One region of the Xanthobacter sp. 126 genome, then DNA from elsewhere that is predicted to be linked to it. Evidence: riboswitches for the same ligand, from Rfam matches in the RefSeq annotation. Region 1 holds a riboswitch; each other region holds the start of a gene.
What was found. A riboswitch is a leader RNA that binds a small molecule or an ion and turns the genes downstream of it on or off. The one in region 1 is predicted to bind cobalamin.
Positions count from the first base shown of each region.

Region 2: another riboswitch for cobalamin. It lies ahead of XAN126_RS0113060 (energy-coupling factor ABC transporter permease); the one in region 1 lies ahead of XAN126_RS0108830 (TonB-dependent receptor).
Region 3: another riboswitch for cobalamin. It lies ahead of XAN126_RS0118870 (ribonucleoside-diphosphate reductase subunit alpha); the one in region 1 lies ahead of XAN126_RS0108830 (TonB-dependent receptor).
Region 4: another riboswitch for cobalamin. It lies ahead of XAN126_RS26470 (DUF1636 family protein); the one in region 1 lies ahead of XAN126_RS0108830 (TonB-dependent receptor).

Region 1 is NZ_JAFO01000001.1:1,854,657-1,860,508, forward strand. It holds gene XAN126_RS0108825 (ABC transporter substrate-binding protein) at 1-476, opposite strand, end outside; cobalamin riboswitch at 804-1,004, shown strand; gene XAN126_RS0108830 (TonB-dependent receptor) at 1,110-3,098, shown strand; gene XAN126_RS0108835 (ABC transporter substrate-binding protein) at 3,155-4,030, shown strand; gene XAN126_RS0108840 (iron ABC transporter permease) at 4,030-5,016, shown strand; gene XAN126_RS0108845 (ABC transporter ATP-binding protein) at 5,013-5,768, shown strand; gene XAN126_RS26995 (YjbE family putative metal transport protein) at 5,778-5,852, opposite strand, start outside.
Region 2 is NZ_JAFO01000001.1:2,728,371-2,734,222, reverse strand. It holds gene XAN126_RS26340 (autotransporter outer membrane beta-barrel domain-containing protein) at 1-1,795, shown strand, start outside; gene XAN126_RS0113070 (hypothetical protein) at 1,811-2,266, shown strand; gene XAN126_RS0113065 (copper chaperone PCu(A)C) at 2,411-2,902, shown strand; cobalamin riboswitch at 2,995-3,237, shown strand; gene XAN126_RS0113060 (energy-coupling factor ABC transporter permease) at 3,274-3,957, shown strand; gene XAN126_RS0113055 (DUF983 domain-containing protein) at 4,018-4,602, opposite strand; gene XAN126_RS0113050 (hypothetical protein) at 4,680-5,057, opposite strand; gene XAN126_RS0113045 (aldo/keto reductase) at 5,204-5,852, shown strand, end outside.
Region 3 is NZ_JAFO01000001.1:3,971,129-3,976,980, reverse strand. It holds gene XAN126_RS0118890 (TolC family protein) at 1-413, shown strand, start outside; gene XAN126_RS0118885 (Lrp/AsnC family transcriptional regulator) at 563-1,039, opposite strand; gene alr (alanine racemase) at 1,168-2,307, shown strand; gene XAN126_RS0118875 (D-amino acid dehydrogenase) at 2,340-3,593, shown strand; cobalamin riboswitch at 3,751-3,949, shown strand; gene XAN126_RS0118870 (ribonucleoside-diphosphate reductase subunit alpha) at 4,103-5,852, shown strand, end outside.
Region 4 is NZ_JAFO01000001.1:3,796,148-3,801,999, forward strand. It holds gene cobN (cobaltochelatase subunit CobN) at 1-820, opposite strand, end outside; gene cobW (cobalamin biosynthesis protein CobW) at 824-1,858, opposite strand; gene XAN126_RS26470 (DUF1636 family protein) at 1,855-2,346, opposite strand; cobalamin riboswitch at 2,405-2,606, opposite strand; gene glyS (glycine--tRNA ligase subunit beta) at 2,677-4,908, opposite strand; gene XAN126_RS0118090 (MFS transporter) at 5,016-5,852, opposite strand, start outside.

The DNA.
Region 1 (5,852 bases):
TGGATGGCGTCATTGGCGGAGGTGCGGAAGATGTAGTTGTTCTTGTTGTCCGGCGGCACGAACTGCTTGGAGATCAGGGTGCCGGTGGCCACGTTGTTGATCACCGGAATCTCGGCTTCCTGATAGAAGCGCTGGGAGGCGAGGGCCACGCCGGTGTTGATGTAGCCGAGGGTGGCGACGACGCCTTCCTTGTTGATCAGCTCCTGGGCGATCTGCACGCCCACCTCGTTCTTGGCCTCGTCATCGCGCTCGATGAGCTGCAACGGACGGCCGAGCACGCCGCCGGCCTTGTTGACCTCGTCCACGGCGAGCTTCACGCCGTCGCGCATGCTGACGCCCATGGAGGACGAGCCGCCGGTGAAGGGGCCGGTCAGGCCGATTTTGATGGGGTCGGCGGCGTAAGCTGCACCGGAAAAGGCAAGCCCGAAAACGGCAACGCCTGCGGCCAAAGCCGCGACCATGCTCCTCAGTCGCATCTTCTACTCCCTGTGTTCCCGATTATTCGGTTATTATACTTTTGTAGTGCCCGCCCGCTCGGTGGCGGGGCGGCTCTCAATCGTTTAAGCGAATTGAGCGGGGCGCGCCACCATAACCTAGCGGAATGTCGGGTGCGGCCTTTGCTGCTGCCGTTTTTGCAGGCAGCCACACGCTCGCGATACGGGTCGCCGGTGATTTCGGACCACGCATTTTTGAAGCAATGAGCAAGATGTGATCGCGCGATACGCCTCCCGACGCGGTCTTTCCGCAGGTGCGCGCAGTCTTTCGCATCTGCGAAGGTGCCGTTGACGCAGGGGGCGGCCGCCGCCTATGGTCGCGGTGACGGTTCCCGCAAGGGATCAAAAGGGAACGCGGTGCTCCGGTCTCACCGGAAATGCCGTGGCTGCCCCCGCAACTGTAAGCGGCGAGTCCTCTGCCATCAGCCACTGGGTCGCGAGACCTGGGAAGGCGGCAGTCTGGGCGATGACCCGCGAGCCAGGAGACCTGCCGTCAGCCGTGGTCACGCGCGAGCACGTCGGGCGGGGTTCTCCTGATGGCGGTTTTTCCGGGCCTAATGTGGCCGGGGATGCCTCGTTCGCGGTGACGGACCACCCGTGCCGTCGAGTGCCTTCATGTCTTCCGCCGTCCAATCCCGATCCCGCCGCGCGCTGCCGGCCGCGGCCCTGCTCACGCTCGCCTGTGTTCCGCTTGCCTGTGTTGCGCCCGCGCTCGCCCAGACGGCGGACGACCAGAATGCGGGCGACCTGCCCACCATCGTCGTCAGCGCCACCGGCATTCCCACGCCCGAGAACGAGGTGGCGAGCTCCGTCAGCATCGTCACGGAGCAGGACATCGCCCGCAACCAGCAGCGCACCCTGCCGGACGTGCTGCAATCGCTGCCCGGCCTCAACGTGGTGCAGACGGGCGGGCCGGGCGGCACCACCTCGGTGTTCATCCGCGGCACCAATTCCAACCATGTGAAGGTGCTGATCGACGGCATCGATGCCGGAAATCCCGCCGCCACCAACGGCGCGTTCGACTTCGGCAAGCTGCTGGCGTCCGATCTCGAGCGGGTGGAGGTGCTGCGCGGCCCGCAGTCCGGCCTCTACGGCTCGGATGCCATCGGCGGCGTCATCTCCATCACCACCAAGAAGGGGGAGGGGCCGCCCAAGGTTTCCGCCTATGCGGAGGGCGGCGCGCTCGGCACCTTCAACCAGTATGCGAGCCTCACCGGCGCCACTGAGAAGCTGGCCTATTCGTTCAACGTCACTCACTTCTCGTCCACCGACATTCCGGTGACGCCGCAGAACATCGCGCCTCCCGGCTGGCCCCTCAATCCCAATGCCTACGACAACTGGACCTATTCCACCCGGCTCGACTGGCAGGCCACCGACACCTTCGCGGTGAATTTCGTCGCCCGCTACATCGACACCAGCCTCGCCTTCACGCCGGACACCTATCCGCCGCCAACCTATGCCGGCATCCCGGCGGCGCTGCGCTCCACGGCCTATGCCAGCATGTTCTTCACCAAGGGGGAGGGCGTGTGGACGGCGCTGGACGGAAGTCTCGTCACCACCTTCGGCGTGAGCGATCTGTCCAGCTCCAACCCGACGGTGGGGCCGAACCCGGACGTGAACGGCACCTATGACGGCGACCGGCAGGTCTATTATGTCCGCTCCAACTATCTGGTGGCGCCGGGCCAGAACCTGCTGGTGGGCGCCGAGCGGCGGAACGAGTCCATGACCTCCTCCACCGCCTATGCCAGCGTGGACGCCTCGACCGGCGACACGGGCGTCTATGCGGAGTACCAGGGCAACCTCTGGAACCGGCTCTTCTTCGCCGCCAATGTGCGCTACGACGCCGACGACAGCTTCGGCGACCACACCACCTTCCGCCTCGCCCCGGCGCTGCTCTTCGACGAGACCGGCACCAAGTTGAAGGCGAGCTACGGCACCGGCTTCAAGGCGCCCACGCTCTACCAGCTCTACGCGCCCTATTACGGCAATTTGAACCTTCAGCCGGAGGAGAGCGAAGGCTGGGATGCCGGATTCGAGCAGAAGGCGTTCGGCGAGCGGGTGCTGTTCGGGGTGACGTACTTCCACAACAACATCACCAACCTCATCAGCTACGATCCGGCGACGTACCAGAACGTCAACATCTCCAGCGCCGTGTCGCAGGGCGTGGAGGCGTTCGTGGCGGTCAAGGTGACGGACCGCATCGATGCGCGGGTGGACTACACCTACACCGACGTGGTGGGCTACGTGCCGCCCGGCCAGCCCTTCGGCGCCGCCTGCGCGCCCATCAATGCCACCTCCTGCTATCCCCTGCGGCGGCCCAACAACAAGGTGAGCCTGACGCTCGGCTGGCGTCCCACCGACGAGCTCGATCTGTCGGCGAGCCTCGTCTATGCCTCCTCCTGGTGGGACATCGTGCGTCTCACGTCGAATTACATCGACCAGCCCGGCTATACGGTGGTGAATGTGGCCGCGAACTACCGGATGAATGCCGTCACCACCGTGTTCGGGCGCATCGACAATCTGTTCAACCAGACCTACGAGAACCCCAACGGCTTCCTCGCCCCCGGCTTCGGTGCCTATGGCGGGGTGAAGCTCACATGGTGAGGCCCGATCGGTGAAGCGCCCATGGTGAGTCAGTGAGGGGCAAGGCGGCCGGGCTGATGCTCGCGGCCCTTCTCGCCTCCGCTCCGGCGGGGGCGCAGGAGCCGCGTGTTCCGCCGCACGCCCGGCCCCGCGTCGTCTCCCTCAATCTGTGCACGGACGAATTGGCCCTGCGGCTCGCTGATCCGGGGCAGGTGCTCTCCGTCACCCATCTCGCGCGCGATCCGCTCGCCTCCAACGTGGCGGACCGCGCGCGCGACGTGCCGGTCAATCGCGGGCTGGCGGAAGAGGTGGTGCCGCTGAAGCCGGACCTCGTCCTCGCCGGTGCCTACACCACCCGCACCGCCACCGCCGTGCTGCGCCGCCTCGGCTTCGAGGTGCTGGAGCTGAAGGAACCGCAGACCCTCGACGAGGCCTATGCGCAGATCCGCATGGTGGCGGCGCGGCTCGGCGTGCCGGAGCGGGGCGCGGCCATGGTGCGGGAGATGAAAGAGGCCTTCGCCCGCCTGCCGCCGGTGGCGGGTCCACGCCCCACCGCCGTGGTGCTGCGGCCCAACGGCTTCACCACCGGCCGCGGCTCGCTGGCGGACGAACTGATGGAGAAGGCCGGCCTCACCAACCTCGCGGCCCAGCTTCCCACTGACAAGATGGGCCAGCTCGCGCTGGAGGAGATCGTGCGCGCCGCGCCCGATCTCGTGGTGGTGAATGCCGATGAGGCGGCGCCGCCCTCGCTCGCGGACGCCCTGCTGCACCACCCCGCGCTCGCCCCCTTCAAGGACCGCACGCTAGCGCTGCCGCTAAAGCTGTGGACCTGCGCCGGGCCGGACCTCGCCGAGGCGGCGGCGCAACTCGCGGCGGCGCGGGCGCGGCTCGCCGGGCCGGAAGCGGCGCGACCGGCCGCCATCCACCACGCGTCCGCCGAGGGTGTGCGCTGATGCCGTCGCGCGTCGTCCTCGCCCTCGGCCTTCTGGTGCTGGTGCTGTTCTGCGCGTCGGTGGCGGTGGGCTATGCGCCGCTCGATTTGCGCGCCGCTTTCGCCGATCTCCTCGCCGGTCGGTCGAGCGTGGCGGCGCTGGTGCTGTCCGAACTGCGCCTGCCGCGCGCCATTCTCGGCGCGGCGGTGGGCTTCAGCCTCGGCCTCACCGGGGCGGCCTTGCAGGGGCTGATGCGCAATCCGTTGGCCGATCCCGGCGTGGTGGGCGTGTCCGGCGCGGCGGCGCTGGGGGCGGTCATCGCCTTCTATTTCGGCTTCTCCGCCTCTTTCGCGCTGGCGCTGCCCTTGGGCGGGCTGATGGGCGCGGCGGCGGCGACCGCCGTGCTGCTGGCGCTCGCGGCGCGGGGGGCGGGGACGGTGATGCTGATCCTCGCCGGCGTCGCCCTCTCCAGCCTTGCGGGCGCGCTCACCGCGCTGGCGCTGAACCTCGCGCCGAGCCCCTATGCGGCGCTGGAGCTGGTGTTCTGGCTCATGGGCTCACTCGCCGACCGCAGCCTCGTGCATGTGGCGCTGGCGCTGCCCTTCATGGTGGTGGGCTGGGGGCTGGTGCTCGCCACCGGCCCGGCGCTCGATGCGCTCACATTGGGCGAGGACGCCGCCGAAAGCCTCGGCTTTCCGCTGCGCCGGGTGCGGCTGCTGGTCATCGGCGGCACGGCGGCAGCGGTGGGCGCGAGCGTGGCGGTGGCGGGGGCCATCGGCTTCGTGGGGCTGGTGGTGCCGCATCTGGTGCGCCCGCTGGTGGGCCACCGGCCGGGCCGGCTTCTGGCCGTGAGCGGACTTGCCGGCGCGGCCCTCACCCTCGGCGCGGATATCGTGGTGCGGCTCGTGCCCACCCGGCCGGAGCTTCAGCTCGGCGTGGTGACGGCGCTCATCGGCGCGCCCTTCTTCCTGTTCCTCCTCGCCCGTCTCAGGGGGAGGGAAGCATGAGGCTTGCCGCCCGTTCCGTCTCCGTCACGCGCGGCGCCGCGACTCTGGTGCGCGACCTCAGCCTCGATGTCGAGGGCGGCACCTTCCTCGGCCTGCTCGGCCCCAACGGTGCCGGCAAAACCAGCCTGATGCGGGTGCTGGCCGGCCTCGAAGTGCCAGCCTCTGGCGACGTTCTTTACGATGGCCGCAGCGCTACCGAGATCGGCCGGCGCGGGCTCGGGCGGACCATCGCCTACCTGCCGCAGGACGGGCGAATCCATTGGCCTTTGCCGGTGGAGGAGGTGGTGGCGCTGGGGCGCCTGCCCCATGGCACGGCGGCGGTGGATGAGGCCGCGCGGCGGGCCATGGCGGCGGCCGGGGTGGAGGCGCTCGCCCGGCGCTCCGCCGATACCCTCTCCGGCGGCGAGCGGGCGCGGGTGCTGCTCGCCCGCGCGCTGGCGGTGGAAGCACCCATCCTGCTTGCCGACGAGCCCTCCGCCGCGCTCGATCCGCTGCACCAGCTCGAAGTCATGGCGCTGCTGCGGGACACCGCCCGGCGCGGCGCGGTGGTGGTGGCGGTGCTGCACGATCTGACGCTGGCCGGCCGCTTCTGCGATCGCCTCGCCCTGATGAAGGACGGCCGGCTCCTCGCCGAGGGTGCGCCGGCCGCGGTGCTCGATGACGCTTATCTCGCCGAGGCCTTCGGCGTGGACGCCGTGCGCCTCACCCATGACGGCGAGACGGTGGTGCTGCCGTGGGCGCGGCGCAGATAGAGCACCGTTTCAGCCGACCCCGTGGGCCATGATGAGCACGCTGATCATGACCACGGCGACGAGGCCGAACAGCCCGATCAGCCC
Region 2 (5,852 bases), 870 kb from region 1:
CATCTTCGCGCAGAGCCTCGGGGCGAGCGGAAACGGCCAGATCCAGATCCTCATCGCCGATGGCGGCGTGGTCCGGGGCGGCACGGGCACCGCTGCCATCGTCCTTTCGGGCGGCACCGAGAACACCGTCACCATCGCGCAAGGCGCGGTGGTCTCCGGGCTCAGCGGCATGGCCATCGCGGCCGGCGTCGGCGACGACAGCGTCGTCAACAGGGGCACGCTGAACGGCAGCGTCGATCTCGGTGGCGGCACCAACGGGCTCGTCAACGAGGCGGGCGCGACGTTCAATTCCGGCACGGTCGTCAAGACCGCCGGGGACACCACCACCTTCTCCGCCACCTTCGGTGCGGGGCCGGGCGCCCCGGGCTTCATCAACCACGGCACGGTCAATCCCGGCGGGCTGGGCGTGATCGCCACCACCAGCATCGCCGGCGGTCTCGGCTCCGATGGCGTTCTGCAGGTGGATGTGGATTCCGCCTCTGCGCGCAACGACCAAATCCGCGTCGTCGGTGGGGCGACCCTCAGCGGCACCATCGACCCGCGCGCGACCAGCATCGCACCCAAGGATTCCTACACCATCTTCGTCGCGGATCAGCTGACCAGCACGGCGGTGGCGAAGGACAGCGGCCTTGCCTACAGCTGGGCGGTGCATGCCGACGATACCTCGCTGACCATCAGCCCCATCGCCCACTTCCTGCCCAAGGGCGTGTGGCTGTCGGGCAACGAGGCATCTGTCGGCGGAAGCCTGCAGCGGGTGTGGGACACCGGCGATGTCGGCGGCATGTCCAAGGTGTTCAACGGCCTCATCGACATCAATTCAGCGCTCGCCTACCAGAGCGCGCTGGGCCAGCTGTCCCCGCAACTGCTCCAGGCCCCGGCGGGGCTGCGCATCGGCGAGAGCCAGGCCTTCCTCGACCGCACCCTGAGCTGCCCCGTGTTCGTGGCATCGAGCACCCAGCTGCGGGAGGACAATTGCGCCTGGGCGCGGATCATCTACGACCACACCGGCCAGACGACCACCTCGCAGATGCAGGGCTATGCCTCCGACAGCCTGATCTTCCAGGCGGGAGTCCAGCACGAGCTGGCCACGGACTGGTTCCTCGCCTTGTCGGGCGCCTACCAGCAGTCGTCGGTCTCCAGTCCCAGCGGCTGGTTCTCGGCCAGCGGCAACGGCGGCGATATCGGCATCGCCCTGAAGCGGCAGTGGGGTCCCTGGCTGTTCTCCGCCGCCGTCGACGCCGGCTGGGTCTCCTATGACAACACCCGGACGATCGGCATCGCCGGCGGCCAGGCCACCAGCAACTCCGATGTGTACAACGTCACCGGCCGGCTGCGGGCGTCCTACGAATTCTCCTTCGCCAACTACTATGTGAGGCCGAGGCTGGACCTCGACCTCATTCACGTGGAGATGCCGGGCTTCAGCGAACTCGGCCGCACGGGAGCCGAGCTGGCGTTGCAGGGATCGAGCCTCACCACCTTCGTCGCCACCCCGGCGGTGGAGTTCGGCGGCCGAATGGATCTGCCGGACGGGGTGGTGCTGCGGCCCTACATGACCCTCGGCGCGTCCTTCGCCTCCAACGATGCCTGGCAGACAACGGCCCGCTTCCTGTGGGCGCCGCAGTCTGCCGGCAGCTTTGTCACCACCACGCCGCTGCCGGACGTGCTGGGCAATCTCGATCTCGGGTTGCAGGCGGTCACCCGCGACAATCTGGAGATCAAGGTGGAGTACGGCCTGAACGTCGGCCAGGATTTCCTGTCCCAGCGCGGCATGGCGCGCTTCGCCGTCCACTTCTGAGGGCGGCGGCGCCGGATGACTTTCTCCGCCGGGCGGTTAACATGCCGGCCGGTGATCAAGGTCCGGGAGCAGCGGGTGGCGAGGTGGCGTGAGGCAGGGTGGGGGCGCGGCGCGTTTTGCGTCTGGCTTGCCTATGCCTTCGTGCTGCAATTGTTCGTCGCGGGCATCGCGCTCGAGCGCTCCGCCGGCACGGCCATGGCCAGCGCATCCGGCGGCAGTGCCCTGTGCGCCCGCAGCACCGGAGTTCCGGACAACACCCCCGAGTCGCCGCAGGCAGACCATTCCGTCTGCTGCACCCTTTGCGCCTTCCATTCTCTGGCGCCGATCCTTCCGGTTGCTGCCGACGCCGGACGTCCTGTCGCGACCCCCGCGATTTCCGAGCGGGCGGCCGTTGCCGCCGCAGAAGGAAGTGGTCGCGACCGCCGCGAGCCGCGGTCCTCGCAGGGTCCCCCCTCGACGCCTGACCCCTGACGCCTTCGAAGGCCGAATCTGCCCCGCCTGCGCGGCCACGCCATCGCGTGTCCGGCTCAGGTGGCGGGCGGCTAATCAAAGTCCAACCAGCAGGTTCATCCCGCCATGGGGCAGGAGCCCCACCGGCGCAACCAAGGAGCACCCATGTCCATTTTCCATCTCACCCGCCGTGCCGTGATGGCCGCTGCCGTCGCCACCGTCGCCCTGACGGGCGCTGCCGTGGCGCACGACTACAAGGCCGGGACGCTGCAGATTGACCATCCCTGGTCGCGGGCCACGCCCGGCGGCGCCAGCGTCGCCGCGGGCTATCTCGTGGTGAAGAACACCGGCGCCGCACCCGACCGCCTCATCTCCGCCACCGTGCCGTTCGCCGGCCGGGTCGAGATCCACGAGATGGCCATGAAGGACGGCGTCATGATTATGCGCCCGCTCGCCGATGGCCTCACCATCCCGGCCGGCGGCAGCGTCGAGCTGAAGCCGGGCGGCTACCACATCATGTTCATGGACCTGAAGTCTCCCCTCAAGGAGGGCACCTCTGTGGACGGCACGCTGACGTTCGAGAAGGCCGGCACCGTGCCCGTGCAGTTCCAGGTGGAGGGCCTCGGCGCCTCCGGCAGCGCCCATCCCGGCCACTGAGGCCGGCAAGCTTGCCCGCAAGACGCGCCGGGCCGGAAGGTCCCGGCGCGTCTTGCCTGCGGCATTGCTTGACAGCGCGGAGGTGTTCGGTGCCTGCTGCGCGTGCGAACGGTGCTCCGGTTGCCACGGCATCCGGAGTGAAACGGGAATGGGGTAGGGTCTGAACCTGCGCGGAAATCCGTCAGGGCGGCCCGAAGCCCCAACCGCCCCCGCGACTGTGAGCGGCGAGCGATCTTCCAGCATGCCACTGGCCACAGCCCCTAGGGCCGGCCGGGAAGGCGGGGGTGAGCGTAGACCCGCGAGTCAGGAGACCGGCCGGTCGCATGATGAAACCCCTCGGGCCGTCGGGTGAGACGGCAACGGAGACCAGCATGCATATCGAACCCGGACTCGTGGACGGGGCCAAGATCGGCCTCAGCTATGTCACGGCGGCCGCCGCCGGCGGCTATGCCCTGAAGCTTGCCTATGAATCGGCGCGCGAACGCGGCGTCCTATCGCTGGCGGGCCGTACCCTCGCCACCACCGCGCTGGTGTTCAGCTTCTTCGAGGTGCTGCCGCACTATCCGGTGGGCGTCTCGGAAGTGCACCTCATCCTCGGCTCGACCCTGTTTCTGATGTTTGGCGCGGCCCCCGCGGCCCTCGGCCTCGCCTTCGGCCTGCTCGTCCAGGGCCTGTTCTTCGCGCCGTTCGACCTGCCCCAGTACGGGATGAACGTGACGACCCTGCTGGTGCCGCTGTTCGGCGTCGCCGCCGTCGCGCGCCGCATCGTGGCGCCGGGCACGCCCTATGTGGAACTGAAGTACGGGCAGGCGCTCGCGCTCTCCACCACCTATCAGGCCGGCATCGTCGGCTGGGTGGCGTTCTGGGCCGTCTATGGCCAGGGCTTCGCCTCCGAGAACATCGCCTCGGTGGCGACCTTCGGCGGCGCCTATATGCTCGTCATCATCGTCGAGCCGCTGGTGGACCTCGCGGTGCTCGCTGCCGCGAAGGCGCTGCACGGCGCTTTCAAGGGCGGCAACCCGCTGCTGGAGCGCCGGCTCTACGACGCGGCCTGATCGCGGGCCTAACTCTCGGATAAGCGAACGCCGGCGGTGCTCCCGCCGGCGTTCTGCGTTTCAGGGGGCCTCGACCTGTGGGGGCAGGGCGGGGGAGGGCAGGGCGGCCGGGGCTTCCGGGTCCGGCACCAGATGGCGGAGCGGATCGAAGCCGCCCACATGGTTTGCCCAGGCGAGGCCGATGGCGAGGCCCTTGGCGCGGGGCAGCACATGGAAGGCGGTGGCCACGGCCACCAGCTCACTGGCCGCAAGCTCGAGCGCCAGCGGGAGGTCGCTGAGCAGTTCCAGGATCCCGCCCACCAGCGATCCGGCCAGCAGCGCGAGCGGGATTGCAAGGACCGGCACGGCGTTGGTGACGCGGGCATGGCCCAGTGCTTCGCCGCAGTGGGCGCAGCTTTCCGAAACCTGCATCCATCGGCCGAACAGGGCACCCTCGCCGCAGGACGGGCATCGCCCGGACCAGCCGCGCCGCGCCGCCGCCTCGATGGGGCGGGGCGGGTTGAAGCCGTTGGTGTGATAGAGCCGCCGCGGCGCGCGGCGCGCCGGATCGAACGCGGTGCGGGTGACGGTGCCGAATTCCGCCGACATGGCGGCGCGGGCGCGCGCGAGCGCCTCCGAAGGCGCGTGAGATTGCGTGTCTGACATGAACGAAAACCCGAAGGGCCGCATGGGCGGCAGGGACCGGAGGCGTCGGGAGGCTCCCGCGCCGGTTCTGCTTTGGGTCAGGACACAGGAGGGCCACGCGCCTGGGCGCCGCGGGCTTGTTCGGCCGGCCGGCGTTCGCTGCGCGCGGCGAGGTGGGCGATGCGCCGGCCATCGGGTGTCGCCAGCGCGGGTTGCGGCGCCACGGCAAGGCCGGGCGCCGAGGTCAGCACGCAGGCGTCGCAGGGATGGGCCTTGAGAACCGGTCCCGCGTCTCCGCTATTGAGGCAGAGGTCCGGTAGCGACCCGTCCGGCAGCGCATAGGCCGCAAGATCGATCGGCGCTTCGGAGGAGGGCAGGGCGACAGGCTGGTGGGCGAACCCCAGCGTCAGCTGCGCCAGCACGAAAAGTGCTGCAGCGGCCGCCCGCAAGCCCTTGAATCCCAACCCGATGCCCATGCTCCGCTTGTGTGCAACGCGGCAGGAGGGGTCAAGCACGTGAAACTACGCAGCGTCCCCCTGCCGCAGGCCGGCTCTGGACCTCCCAGAAGCAGGCGTTATGGTCGCCCGCAACCAGCCAGCGGAACGAAGCCCGAGGAACCGCCATGACCAATACCGTGACCCTTCCCAATGGCGAGACGGTGCCCGCCCTCGGCCAGGGCACCTGGTACATGGGCGAGCGCTCCACCGCCCGCGCCACCGAGGCGAAGGCATTGCAGCGCGGCATCGACCTCGGCCTCACCCTCATCGACACGGCGGAGATGTATGCCGACGGCGGCGCCGAGGAGGTGGTGGGGGAGGCCATTGCCGGGCGCCGGGATGAGGTGTTCCTTGTCAGCAAGGTCTATCCCCACAATGCCAGCCGGGCCGGCGTCGCCGCCGCCTGCGAGCGCAGCCTGAAGCGGATGAAGACCGACGTGATCGACCTCTATCTCCTCCACTGGCGCGGCAACCATCCCCTCTCGGAGACCGTCGCGGGATTCGAGGCGCTGCAGAAGGCGGGCAAGATCCGCCTCTGGGGCGTGAGCAACCTCGACACGGACGACATGGAGGAGCTGCTCGCGACCAAGGGCGGCACCGCCTGCGCGGCCAATCAGGTGCTCTACAACCCGAGCCGTCGCGGGCCGGAGTTCGACCTGTTCCCGGAGCTGCGCTCCGCGCGCATCCCGGTCATGGCCTACAGCCCCATCGAGCAGGCCCGCCTGCCGCGCGGCGGGGCGCTGGGCAGCGTGGCCAGGAAGCACGGGGTGGACC
Region 3 (5,852 bases), 2.1 Mb from region 1:
GCGTGATGGTCGGGGCGACCGTGCCCATCTTCGACGGCGGGCTCAGGGCGGCGCAGGTGCAGAATGCGCAGTCCCTCGCCGCGGCGACCGAAGCGGGCTTCGAGAAGGTGCGGGACGCGGCCGCCCGCGAGATCGTCGCCAGCGCCAATACGCTGCGCTCGGCGCTCGCCTCCTACCGCGCAGCAAGCGCCCTCGCGGACGCGGCAGCCGTCACCTACGACGCGGCGCTCTCCGCCTACAAGGCGGGGGTGGGCAACATATCGGTGGCCACGGCTGCGGACAGCGGTCTGCTCGTTGCCCGCCAGGCCCGCTCGGATGCCCACGCCGCCTCTCTGGCAGCGGCAGCCAACCTCGCCTTCGTCCTTGGCGCCATGACGTCGCGTGATGTCCCCATGGGATTGGTGGCGCGGTAACACCGCTCTGCCCCGACTTGCGTCGCCGGATCCGGCCTGGACGAGCGGCGACATGCGCGCCTGTCATCCCACATGCCCTGATGAGGGCACGTTGCCATGGACGACCACGCCGCTCGCCACACCTGAGCGCGGGCGTTGCAGGGGCGTTCTCAGGCGGTTCCGCTGCGCCGAGGACGAGCGCGGGTGGCGAGCACGTTGCGGATGGCGAAGCTGGAATGGATGCGCAGCACGCCCGGCAGGGTGGAGAGAATATCCGTATGCACGCGCTCGAAATCGCCGGCGGTCTCCACTTCGACCCGCAGACGATAATCGGCGCCCCCGGTCATCAGGTAACACTCCCGGATCTCCGGATATTTGCGCACGGCGCTCTCGAACCGGCGCAGGAAGTCTTCCGTCTGCCGTTCGAGGGTAATGTCCACCATCACCGACATGCCGGCGTCCGGAGAGGTGCGGTCGACGATGGCCGTGTAGCCCTTGATGGCGCCACTGGTTTCCAGAAGGCGGATACGCCGCAGGCAGGAGGACGGCGAGAGGCCGACCTCCGCCGCAAGGTCCGTGGTGCTGATGCGCGCGTTCAGCAGCAGCTGGCGGATGATGGCATGGTCGATGGCGTCCAGACTGCGCATGCGTGATTCTTCGAATTCATGCCAAAATGTTGCGTTGATACGATCATATCGCAGCTATCGCGCTCATAAAGCCCGGATTGTGCGCAGTCCTTGCGCTAGCCTTGTAGGCGGTCGCAAGAGGGCGGACGATGCATGGCACGATCTCACAGTTCGACACGAGCGCAGCCGCCGGTGGCGTGCTGACCATCGATTGCGGAGCTTTGGCGGACAACTACCGCCGCCTGCGTACGCAGGTGGCGCCCGCGCGGGCCGCGGCGGTGGTGAAGGCGAATGCCTATGGCCTCGGTGCGTTCGATGTGGTCCCCGAGCTGATCGCCGCCGGCTGCCGGGATTTCTTCGTCGCCCATCTGGGTGAAGCGCTGGAGCTGCTGCCCGCGGTGCGCGGTGAGCATGGCGCGCGAGGCTTCGCCCAGCCCCGGCTTTATGTGCTGAACGGCCTCATGCCCGGTTCCGAGGGGGCGTGCGCGGCGGCTGGCATCGTTCCGGTCATCAACAGCCTCGACCAGTTGGCGCGCTGGGCGCGGACAGCGGCGGCGCGGGGCGAAAAGCTGCCCGCCGTGCTGCAGTTCGACAGCGGCATGTCCCGCCTCGGCATGGCGCCCGAGGAGGCTGGTGTCATTGTCCGCGAAGGCCTCGCGGAGGGCCTCGACATCCTTGCCATCATGAGCCATCTCGCCAGTGCGGACGAGCCGCACAATCCGCAGAATGACGACCAGCTGCGGGTCCTGCGGACCATCGCGGCGGCGTTTCCCGATGCGCTGGTGTCCTTCGCCAATTCCGGCGGCGCGTTTCTCGGCGCGGACTATCACGGTGCGCTGGCACGGCCGGGCATCGCGCTCTATGGCGGCGCGCCCACGGCGGCCGGCAAGAACCCCATGCGTCGGGTGGTACGGCTCGATATTCGGGTGATCCAGACCCGGACCGTGCCGGCCGGTGCCCGCATCGGCTATGGTGGCGCCTTCGTGGCACCGGCCACCATGCGTCTTGCCACCCTCGCGGTGGGCTATGCGGACGGCCTGCCGCGCTGCCTCGGCAACCGGGGCGCGGCGTGGTTCGAGGGGGTGCGCCTGCCCATGGTCGGCCGCGTTTCCATGGACAGCCTCATCGTCGATGCGACCGCCTTGCCGGAAGGCGCGCTGGCCGAGGGCGCGCTGGTGGAGCTGATCGGCCCCCATCAGAGCCTCGAGGATCTCGCCGCCGCCGCAGACACCATCTCCTACGAGCTGCTCACCCAGCTCGGCCGCCGCTATCACCGCCGCTATCGCTGACGGCGCGCCAACACATCGCAAAGAGAACTCACATGAACATCGTCGTGCTCGGAGCCGGCGTCATCGGCGTCACCTCCGCCTATTATCTCGCGAAGGCCGGCCATTCGGTCACGGTCATCGACCGCCAGCCGGGACCGGCGCTGGAGACGAGCTTCGCCAATGCCGGCGAGGTCTCACCCGGCTATTCCTCGCCCTGGGCCGCGCCCGGCGTGCCGATGAAGGCGATGAAGTGGCTGTTCATGAAGCACGCGCCGCTGATCCTGCATCCCACCGCCGATGCCGCCACGTGGCGCTGGATGCTGGCCCTGCTCCGCAACTGCACCGCCGAACGCTACAAGGTGAACAAGGGTCGCATGGTGCGCCTCGCGGAATACAGCCGCGATCGCCTCGCCGACCTGCGGGCCGAGACCGGCATCCGCTATGACGAGCGCATGCAGGGCACTCTGCAAGTGTTCCGCAGGCAAAAGCAGATCGATGCCATCGCCAAGGACATCGAGGTACTGCGTGCCGACGGCGTGCCGTTCGAGGTGCTGGACCGTGCCGGCTGCATCGCCGCCGAGCCGGGGCTGGGTGAGGCGGCGGAGCGCATCGTCGGCGGCCTCCGCCTGCCGGGCGACGAGACCGGCGACTGCTTCAAGTTCACCGAGGCTCTGGCGGATTTGTGCCGGGGGCTGGGCGTCACCTTCCGCTTCGGCGTGGACATCCGCGGGCTGAAGCGCGCGTCGGGCAAAGTGACGGCGGTCGAGACCGGAACGGGCGACATTGCCGGCGATCTCTTCATCGCCGCGCTGGGCAGCTATACGCCGGCGCTGCTGGCGCCGCTCGGACTCCGGCTGCCCATCTATCCCGTGAAGGGCTATTCCATCACCATGCCGGTCGTGGACGAAGCCCGCGCGCCCATCTCCACCGTGATGGACGAGACCTTCAAGGTGGCCATCACCCGCCTCGGCTCCCGCATTCGTGTGGGCGGCATGGCGGAGATCGCCGGTTTCAACCGCGACCTTCACGACGCGCGCCGCGGCACCCTGCTGCATTCGGTAGGCGACCTGTTCGCCGGGGCCGCGGATACGCGGGAGGTCAATTTCTGGACCGGCCTGCGGCCCATGACGCCTGACGGCACGCCGATCATCGGTGCCACCTCCTGCTCGAACCTTTACATCAACGCTGGCCATGGCACGCTCGGCTGGACCATGGCGTGCGGCTCGGGCGCGGTGCTGGCGGATCTGATCGACGGCCGCCGTCCCGCCATCGAGGCCGGCGACCTCGCCCTTTCGCGCTACGCCTGAGGCGGGGGCGCGAGCCGCCTGTCGCCGCGTATGCCGGAGCGCCTCCGGGCCGGCTCCGGCGGGAAAATCCCCGTAGGTCGCACCTCCGCCGTCAGGCCCGTCCGTGCGGGAGGGGGCTCCGCAGGCGCAAAGTATTGACATTGCCGCCGCAGTGGCCACTAAATCTGGTGGTCACGGTCTCTCGACTCGCAAGATCGAGAGCTAAGAGGGAAGCCGGTCCAAAGCCGGCGCTGCCCCCGCAACTGTAAGCGGCGAGTTCTTGTCCACCCATGTCACTGAGGCCCAATGGCCTTGGGAAGACGGACAAGAATGATGACCCGCGAGCCAGGAGACCTGCCGCGACACCAGTACGTCCACGGGCGGGGTGTCCCGGTGAGGCGCTTGCTGCGGGTGGCGTGCGCCTCCCCCTGTCCCGGCATGCGTCCGCCTGCTCTCCGTCCCCACATTCATCGGGGATGATGATGCCAGCGACAGCCGAACGCCACGCCAATGGCAGCCACAGATTTTCCATGCCGGCCCCTGACGTTGAAGCGGTCGCCAGCGCGCCCGGCTATCAGCTCATCCGCCGCAATGGGGCGGTCACGCCGTTCGATGCCGCCAAGATCGCGGTGGCCCTGACCAAGGCGTTCCTGGCCGTGGAGGGACAGTCGGCTGCCGCGTCCCGCCGCATCCACGACATTGTGGCCGGGCTCACCGACCAGATCGTGGCGAACCTCACCCGGCGCCCCGATATCGGCCGGACCTTCCATATCGAAGACGTGCAGGACCAGGTGGAACTGGCCCTCATGCGCGGGGAGCATCACAAGGTCGCCCGCGCCTATGTGCTCTATCGGGAGGAGCGAGCGCGGGAACGCGCGAAGGCCCTCGCCGCGGCGCATCCGGGCGGTGGTGCCGCCGCCGTGCTGCATGTGAGGACCTCCGACGGCGTATTGGTGCCGCTGGATGCCGGCCGCCTCTCAACCGTCATCGGCGAGGCCTGCGCCGGGCTCGACGGCGTCTCGGCCGCCGCGGTGCTCAACGAGGCGCGACGCAACCTCTATGACGGCATCTCGCTCGATGAGCTGGCGCAGGCGCCCATCCTGGCGGCGCGCACGCTGGTGGAGACCGAGCCGAACTATTCCAAGGTCAGCGCGCGCCTCCTGCTGGACAAGCTGCGCCGCGAGGCCCTGAGCTTTGTCGCCGGCCGGCCGGAACAGGCGACGCAGGCCGAGATGGCGGAGCGCTACGGCGATTATCTCGGCGCCTATGTGCGGACCGGCATCGCCAATGACCTGCTCGATCCCGAGCTCGGTCGCTTCGACCTTTCCCGGCTCGCTGCCGCCCTCAAGCCGGAGCGGGACCTCGCCTTTGACTATCTGGGCTTCCAGACGCTCTACGATCGCTATTTCCTGCATGTCTGCGGCACGCGCTTCGAGCTGCCACAGGCCTTTTTCATGCGTGTCGCGATGGGCCTCGCGTTGCGCGAGATCGACCGGGAGGCGCGGGCGATCGAATTCTACGATCTCCTCTCCTCCTTCGACTTCATGGCCTCGACGCCGACTTTGTTCAATGCCGGGACGCTGCGCGCCCAGCTCTCCTCCTGCTTCCTCACCACGGTGGCGGATGACCTCGACGGCATCTTCAAGGCGGTGAAGGACAATGCGCTGCTCGCCAAATATTCCGGCGGCCTCGGCAATGACTGGACCCGGGTGCGCGGCCTCGGTGCCCACATCAAGGGGACCAATGGCGAGAGCCAGGGCGTGGTGCCGTTCCTGAAGGTGGCGAACGACACCGCCATCGCGGTCAACCAGGGCGGCAAGCGCAAGGGCGCGGTCTGTGCCTATCTGGAAACCTGGCATGTGGACATCGAGGACTTCCTCGACCTGCGCAAGAACACGGGCGATGAGCGCCGCCGCACCCATGACATGAACACCGCAAACTGGGTGCCGGACCTGTTCATGGAGCGGGTGGAAGAGGACGGTGCATGGACCCTGTTCTCCCCCGATGAGACGCCCGATCTCCACGACCTTTACGGTCCGGCATTCAAGACCGCCTATCTCACCTATGAAGCGCGGGCAGCGCGGGGCGAGATGAAGGTCTTCAAGCATCTGCGGGCGCTCGATCTGTGGCGGCGCATGCTGACCATGCTGTTCGAGACCGGCCATCCGTGGATCACCTTCAAGGACCCGTGCAATATCCGCTCACCCCAGCAGCATGCGGGCGTGGTGCATTCCTCCAACCTGTGCACCGAAATCACGCTGAATACCTCGGACGACGAGG
Region 4 (5,852 bases), 1.9 Mb from region 1:
CGGCCGCGTCCCCCGCCGCGAAGGCGGTAGTGGTAAGGATGATGGCGGGAGCGAGCGCCGCCGTCGCGGCCCGCACGGCGGCGCGGGCGTCCGGCGCCTTCAGGCTGGGAACGAACAGGCACTGGGCGGCGATGCCCCGCGCCTCCAGCGCTGCCGCCAGCGCATCCACGGCGGCGGTGTCGGCGGCGAGCCATTGGGAGCGGTAGAAAAGAATGAGCGCGTTCGGCCGCCCCACCGCCCGCACCTCCTCCAGCGTCGCGAGGCCGGCGCCGGGGCGGTGAAAGGCGGTAGCCGGCACAGCGTGCGGCGCGGGGATGGCATGGGGCGCGGGAAAGCCCGCCGCCTCGCCCATGGCCGCGAGCAGGGCCGCCATGTTCTGAGGCCCGCCTGCGCGGAAATAGCCGAGCCAGCGGGCGAGCGTATCCTGCGGCAGCGTGGAGAGGGCGGCGAGGCGCGGGTCGTCCTGGTCCTCGCCGGGCAGCAGCGCGAGGGCGATGCCACGGGCGCGGGCCACGGCGGCCAATTGCTCGGCGCCATAGCGCCACCAATCCAGCCCGCCGAGCTGGCGCACCAGCACCACCTTCGCCTTGGCCGCGACCTTCTCCACCCACAGGTCCACCGACATGGGGTGGCGCAGATCCTTCAGCCGCGCGAGGCGCAGGCTGGGCACCGCGCCGCCACGCGCCCGCCAGGCGGCGGACAGGCCGATGAGATCGCTGTCGGTGAAGGAGAGGGCCACCATGTCGCCGGGCGGCTGGGCGAGGTCGACCGGCTCGGCCAACTCCTCCAGGCTCGTCGATGTGGTGGCGAGGATATGCATGGGCTAGCCGAGGATGGCCTGCTCCACCGCCGCGCGGTCGAAGCCCTTGAGGCCGATGACCACCAGCGCCCCGCGCCGCGCCTCTTCCGCGCCCCAAGCGCGGTCGAAATGGTGCGACACGCGCGGGCCGACGCCCTGCACCAGCAGGCGCAGCGGCTTGCCTTCCACGGCGGCGAAGCCCTTCACGCGCAGCACGTCCGGCGTCTCCGCCGCCTTCACCACGCGCGCCGCCAAAGCGGCGGGATCGGCGATCTCCGGCAAAGCGAGGACGATGCTCTCGAACTCGTCGTGGTCGTGGTCTTCCTCGTCGTCGTGATGGGTGCGGCGGGTGTCGATCACATCCTCCGCGCCGACGCCAAGGCCGAGCAGCACCGCCAGATCCACCTTGCCGCCCGAGGACCGCACCAGCTTCACCGCGCGCGGCAGGGCGCCGGCCACCGCCTTCTCGGCGGCGATGAACCCGGCCGCATCGAGCAGATCGGACTTGGAGAGGACGACGAGATCGGCACAGGCGATCTGGTCCTCGAACACCTCTTCCACCGGGTCGTCATGGTCGAGGCTCTCGTCCCCGGCCCGCTGCGCGTCGAGCGCGGCGAGATCGGGCGCGACGCGGCCTTCGGCCAGCGCCGGGCCGTCCACCACCGCGATCACGCCGTCCACCGTCACCCGGCCCTTGATGGCCGGCCACTGGAAGGCCTGCACCAACGGCTTTGGCAGCGCGAGGCCGGAGGTCTCGATGAGGATGTGGTCCACCTTCGGGGCGCGGGCGAGGATCTGGTCCAGCGCCGGCACGAAATCATCCGCCACGGTGCAGCACAGGCAGCCATTGGCCAGTTCCACGATGGAGCCCTCGTCGCAGCTCTCGATGCCGCAGCCCTTGAGGATCTCGCCATCGATGCCCACGTCGCCAAACTCGTTGACGATGACCGCGAGGCGCTTGCCGCCGGCATTCTCCAGCACGTGACGGATCAGCGTCGTCTTTCCGGCGCCGAGGAAGCCGGTGACGATGGTACAGGGCACGCGGGCGAGGGAGGTCATCGGGTCTCCTTGAGGGTGAGCGGGGGAATGCGCGCGACCATGCCGCGCTTGAGCACGTCCGGCCGGCCGCGCCAGGGCATCAGGCCGTCTTGCGAGCCGGCCAGCAGCGCCGCGCCGGTGAGAAGGTCCGGCGCGCTGTCGGGGGCGAGGTCGCCGAACACATAGGTCCAGCCGTCGCGGCGGACCATGGCGGCGGAGAGCGCGCGCTTGCAATTGGCGAGGCAAGAAACGCCTTCCACCGCGACGCCTTCGGGGAGGGACGCGGCGCAGGCCGAGGCGAGGAGACGTGCGCCGTCACGCTCGGCGTCGGGTGGGGCGTCGCTACCGGGGGCGCGGCAGGTGGTGCAGATGAGGAGGGTGACGGCGGGGGCGGTTTCGCGCGCGGCTTCTGGCGTAGCTTGCGGCGCGCAGCCGGCTTCCGGGCTGTCGCCGCCCGGCTCGGGTGCTGTGCTGTCGGGAATCGCGCCGCGCTCCACCGAAACGTCCACGGGTGCGAGCGCCCGCGCGCACGGGCTCGAAGGGACGCAATACCGGAGCACCCCGCCCGGCGCGGACCTCGTCGAAGGCAGGTCTCCTGGCTCGCGGTTCACCGCCCCCGCCGCCTTCCCGGATTGCTCCAGTGGCGTCTGGCAGGGGCTCACCGCCGACAGTTGCGGGGGCAGCCGCGGCATTGGAAGCTCTTCGCCTCCGCACCGCATTCCCTTTTACGCCCGTGTGGGACCACGGGACCTTCGACGCCGCCACTAAAGGCAGTGGCGGGCGGGATTGTCAAATGAGGGCGTGGAACCCCGGACCAGCGACGGCGAAGCCGGAGCGCCCTACCCCTCGATGCGGTCGAAATCGGCGATGCCGCGGGTGGCGGCGCGGATTTCATCGAGCAGCTTCAGGCGGTTCTCGCGCAGCGCGGGATCGGCGTCGTTCACCGTCACCGCGTCGAAGAAGGCATCTACCGGCTGGCGTAGGTCGGAGAGCGCGGTCATGGCCGCCTCGAAATCCTCGGCCGCGACGGCCTTGGAGACGCGGGCCTTCACATCGTCGATGGCAGCGGCGAGGTGCTCCTCGGCCGGCTCCTTGAGCAGTGCGGCGACGGTGGGGCCGGCGAAGGCGCGGCCGTCCTTCTTCTCCTCGATGCGCAGGATGTTCACCGCGCGGCGATAGCCGGCGAGGAGGTTCGTGCCATCCTCGGTGGCGAGGAAGGCGGCGAGCGCTTCCACGCGGCGGACCACGAGGAGCAAATCGTCCTGCCCCTCGAGGGCGAAGACGGCGTCCACGAGGTCGTGGCGGGCGCCACGGTCGCGGAGGTAGACTTTCAGGCGGTCGGCGAAGAAGGCGAGGAGGTCGAGAGCTGTTTCCAGCGTGTCGGGGCCACGCTCTTTTACCACTTTTTTGATAGAATCTAGGCCGACATCTTTCTGAGCTTCTTCATGCAAAGCATTGGTCATGCTCTCGCCAAAGCTCGCTGACACACCTGCCAATGCTTCATATTTTTCTTTTATTTGTTTGACGCGATCCTGATTCAGCAAAAGCGCGAACGGAACGGGCAAAATTTTCAACAAACGCAACCTGATCCCATTCTCCAGCACAATCCGGATCACCCCCAGCGCCGCCCGGCGCAGCGCATAGGGGTCCTTCGATCCCGTCGGCTTCTCATCAATCGCCCAGAAGCCCACCAAAGTGTCGATCTTGTCCGCCAGCGCCACGGCCACGGAAACCGGCGCGGTGGGCACGCGGTCGTTCGGCCCCTGCGGCTTGTAGTGCTCCTCGCAGGCGGCGGCGACTTCCGGGGGGAGGTTTTCGCCCTGCGCGTAGTAGCGGCCCATGAGGCCCTGAAGCTCGGGGAACTCGCCCACGACTTCCGTGAGCAAATCCGCCTTGGCCACCAGCGCGGCCTCCTCGGCCAGCGCCACCGGTGCGCCGACCTTGGGGGCCAGTTCCACCGCGAGGCGGCGGATGCGCTCGATGCGCTCGGCCTGGGAGCCCAGCTTCTCGTGGAAGGTGATGGACTGGAACTTGGGCATGCGGCTCGCGAGGCCGTTCAGCCGGTCCGTGTCCCAGAAGAATTTCGCATCCGACAGGCGGGCGCGGATGACGCGCTCGTTGCCGGCGACGATGGCCGCGCCGCCGTCCGAGGCGACGAGGTTCGAGATGAGGATGAAGCGGTTGGCGAGGCGCCCCGTCTTGGGGTCCTTCAGCACGAAGCACTTCTGGTTGGCGCGGATGGTGGCGCGGATCACCTCGTCCGGGATGTCGAGGAAGCGCGCCTCGAACGAACCCATCAGCACCACCGGCCATTCGACCAGCCCGCACACCTCGTCCAGCAGGCCCTCGTCCTCCACCAGCTCAAGGCCGGCGGCGAGGGCGAGGTCCTTGGCGTCGTTGAGGATGATTTCCTTGCGGCGGTCGCGGTCGGCCACCACCCTGGCGGCCTCCAGCTTCGCCATCCAGTCGTCCAGCCGCTTCACGGTGAAGGGCTCGGGCGCCATGAAGCGGTGGCCGCGCGTGACGTTCGAGGCCTCGATGCCGTCCACCGAGAAATGCACCACCTCCGGCTCATCCCCCTCGGCGCCGAAGGTGGCGACGATGGAATGCAGCGGGCGCACCCAGCGCAGCGTGCCGGAACCCCAGCGCATGGATTTCGGCCAAGGGAACTTGCGGATGATGTCCGGCACGATTTCGGCCACCACCTCGGTGGTGGCGCGGCCGGGCTTTTCCACCACGGCCACGTAGAAATCGCCCTTCTTGGGGTCGGACTGGATGGTCGCCTGATCGAGGGAGGCGAGGCCCGCCGCCTTCAGGAAGCCGGCCACCGCCTGCTCGGGCGCGCCCACGCGCGGCCCCTTCTTCTCTTCCCGCTGGTCCGCCTGCCGGCCGGGCAGGCCGTGCACGGCGAGCGCGAGGCGACGCGGCGTCACGAAGGCTTTCGCGCCCTCATAGAGCAGGCCGCGCTCCACCAAAGAGTCGGTGACGAGCTTCTTCAGCGCGTCGGCCGCCTGGGCCTGCATGCGGGCGGGGATTTCCTCGGAAAAAAGTTCGAGCAGAAGATCGGGCATCGGTTCGGGCTCGTCCTCCCCGTGCGGGGAGGCTGGCGCTTGCGCGCGGCGGGTGAATTTCGCGGCCTGTGCTAGTGCCTTTCGGCCGCCGCGTCGAGGGGGCGGGCTCAGTCGAGGGAGCGGCCGCGCATCTCCGTGAGCCCCAGCGCAGCGAGGAAGGCCACCACGCCGCCGGCGATCATGAAGAAGGCCGGGGCCATGGCATCGCCGGTGAGACTCACCAGCAAGACCGCCACCATGGGCGCCGTGCCCCCGCCGAGGCCGAGGCCGAGATTCCAGCTCAGCCCCACGGCCGTGCAGCGGGTGTGGCGGGGAAACATCTCCACCAGCGCCACCGCCATGGGTCCACCATAGATGGAGACGATCACCGCAAAACCCAGCTGTCCCAGCAGCGCCAGCCCGGCCGAGCCGGAACCCAGCAGCAGGAACAGCGGCCAGGTGAACACGGCAAGGCACAGGAATCCGCCGACGATGAGCGGCTTGCGGCCGATGCGGTCGGACAGCGCGGCGAAGCCGAAGCACCCCGCCATCACCACCGCCATGCTCACGGCGTTCAGCTCCAGCGCCACATGGGGGGTGAAATGGTCCTGCTGCTGCAGCCAGGTCGCGAGATAGACGAAGGAGAGGTAATAGGCGATGCCCAGCACGATATTGATGAGCGTCGCCCTGAGGATGCCGCCGCCACTCTCGCGGAAGGCCTCCACCACCGGCAGGGTCGGCCGGTGCACCGGCTTCACGTCGCGCGCCACCGTCCGGCGCAGGATGAGGGCAAAGCCGCCCAGCAGGCAGCCGAGCAGGAAGGGAATGCGCCAGCCCCAGGCGGCGAGGTCGTCCGCCGACATGAGGCCGGAGACCAGCGCACCCACCGCAGAGCCCAGCAGCATCCCGCCATTGCAGCCGACGATGACCAGCGACGTCACCGCCCCGCGCCAGCGCAGCTGCGC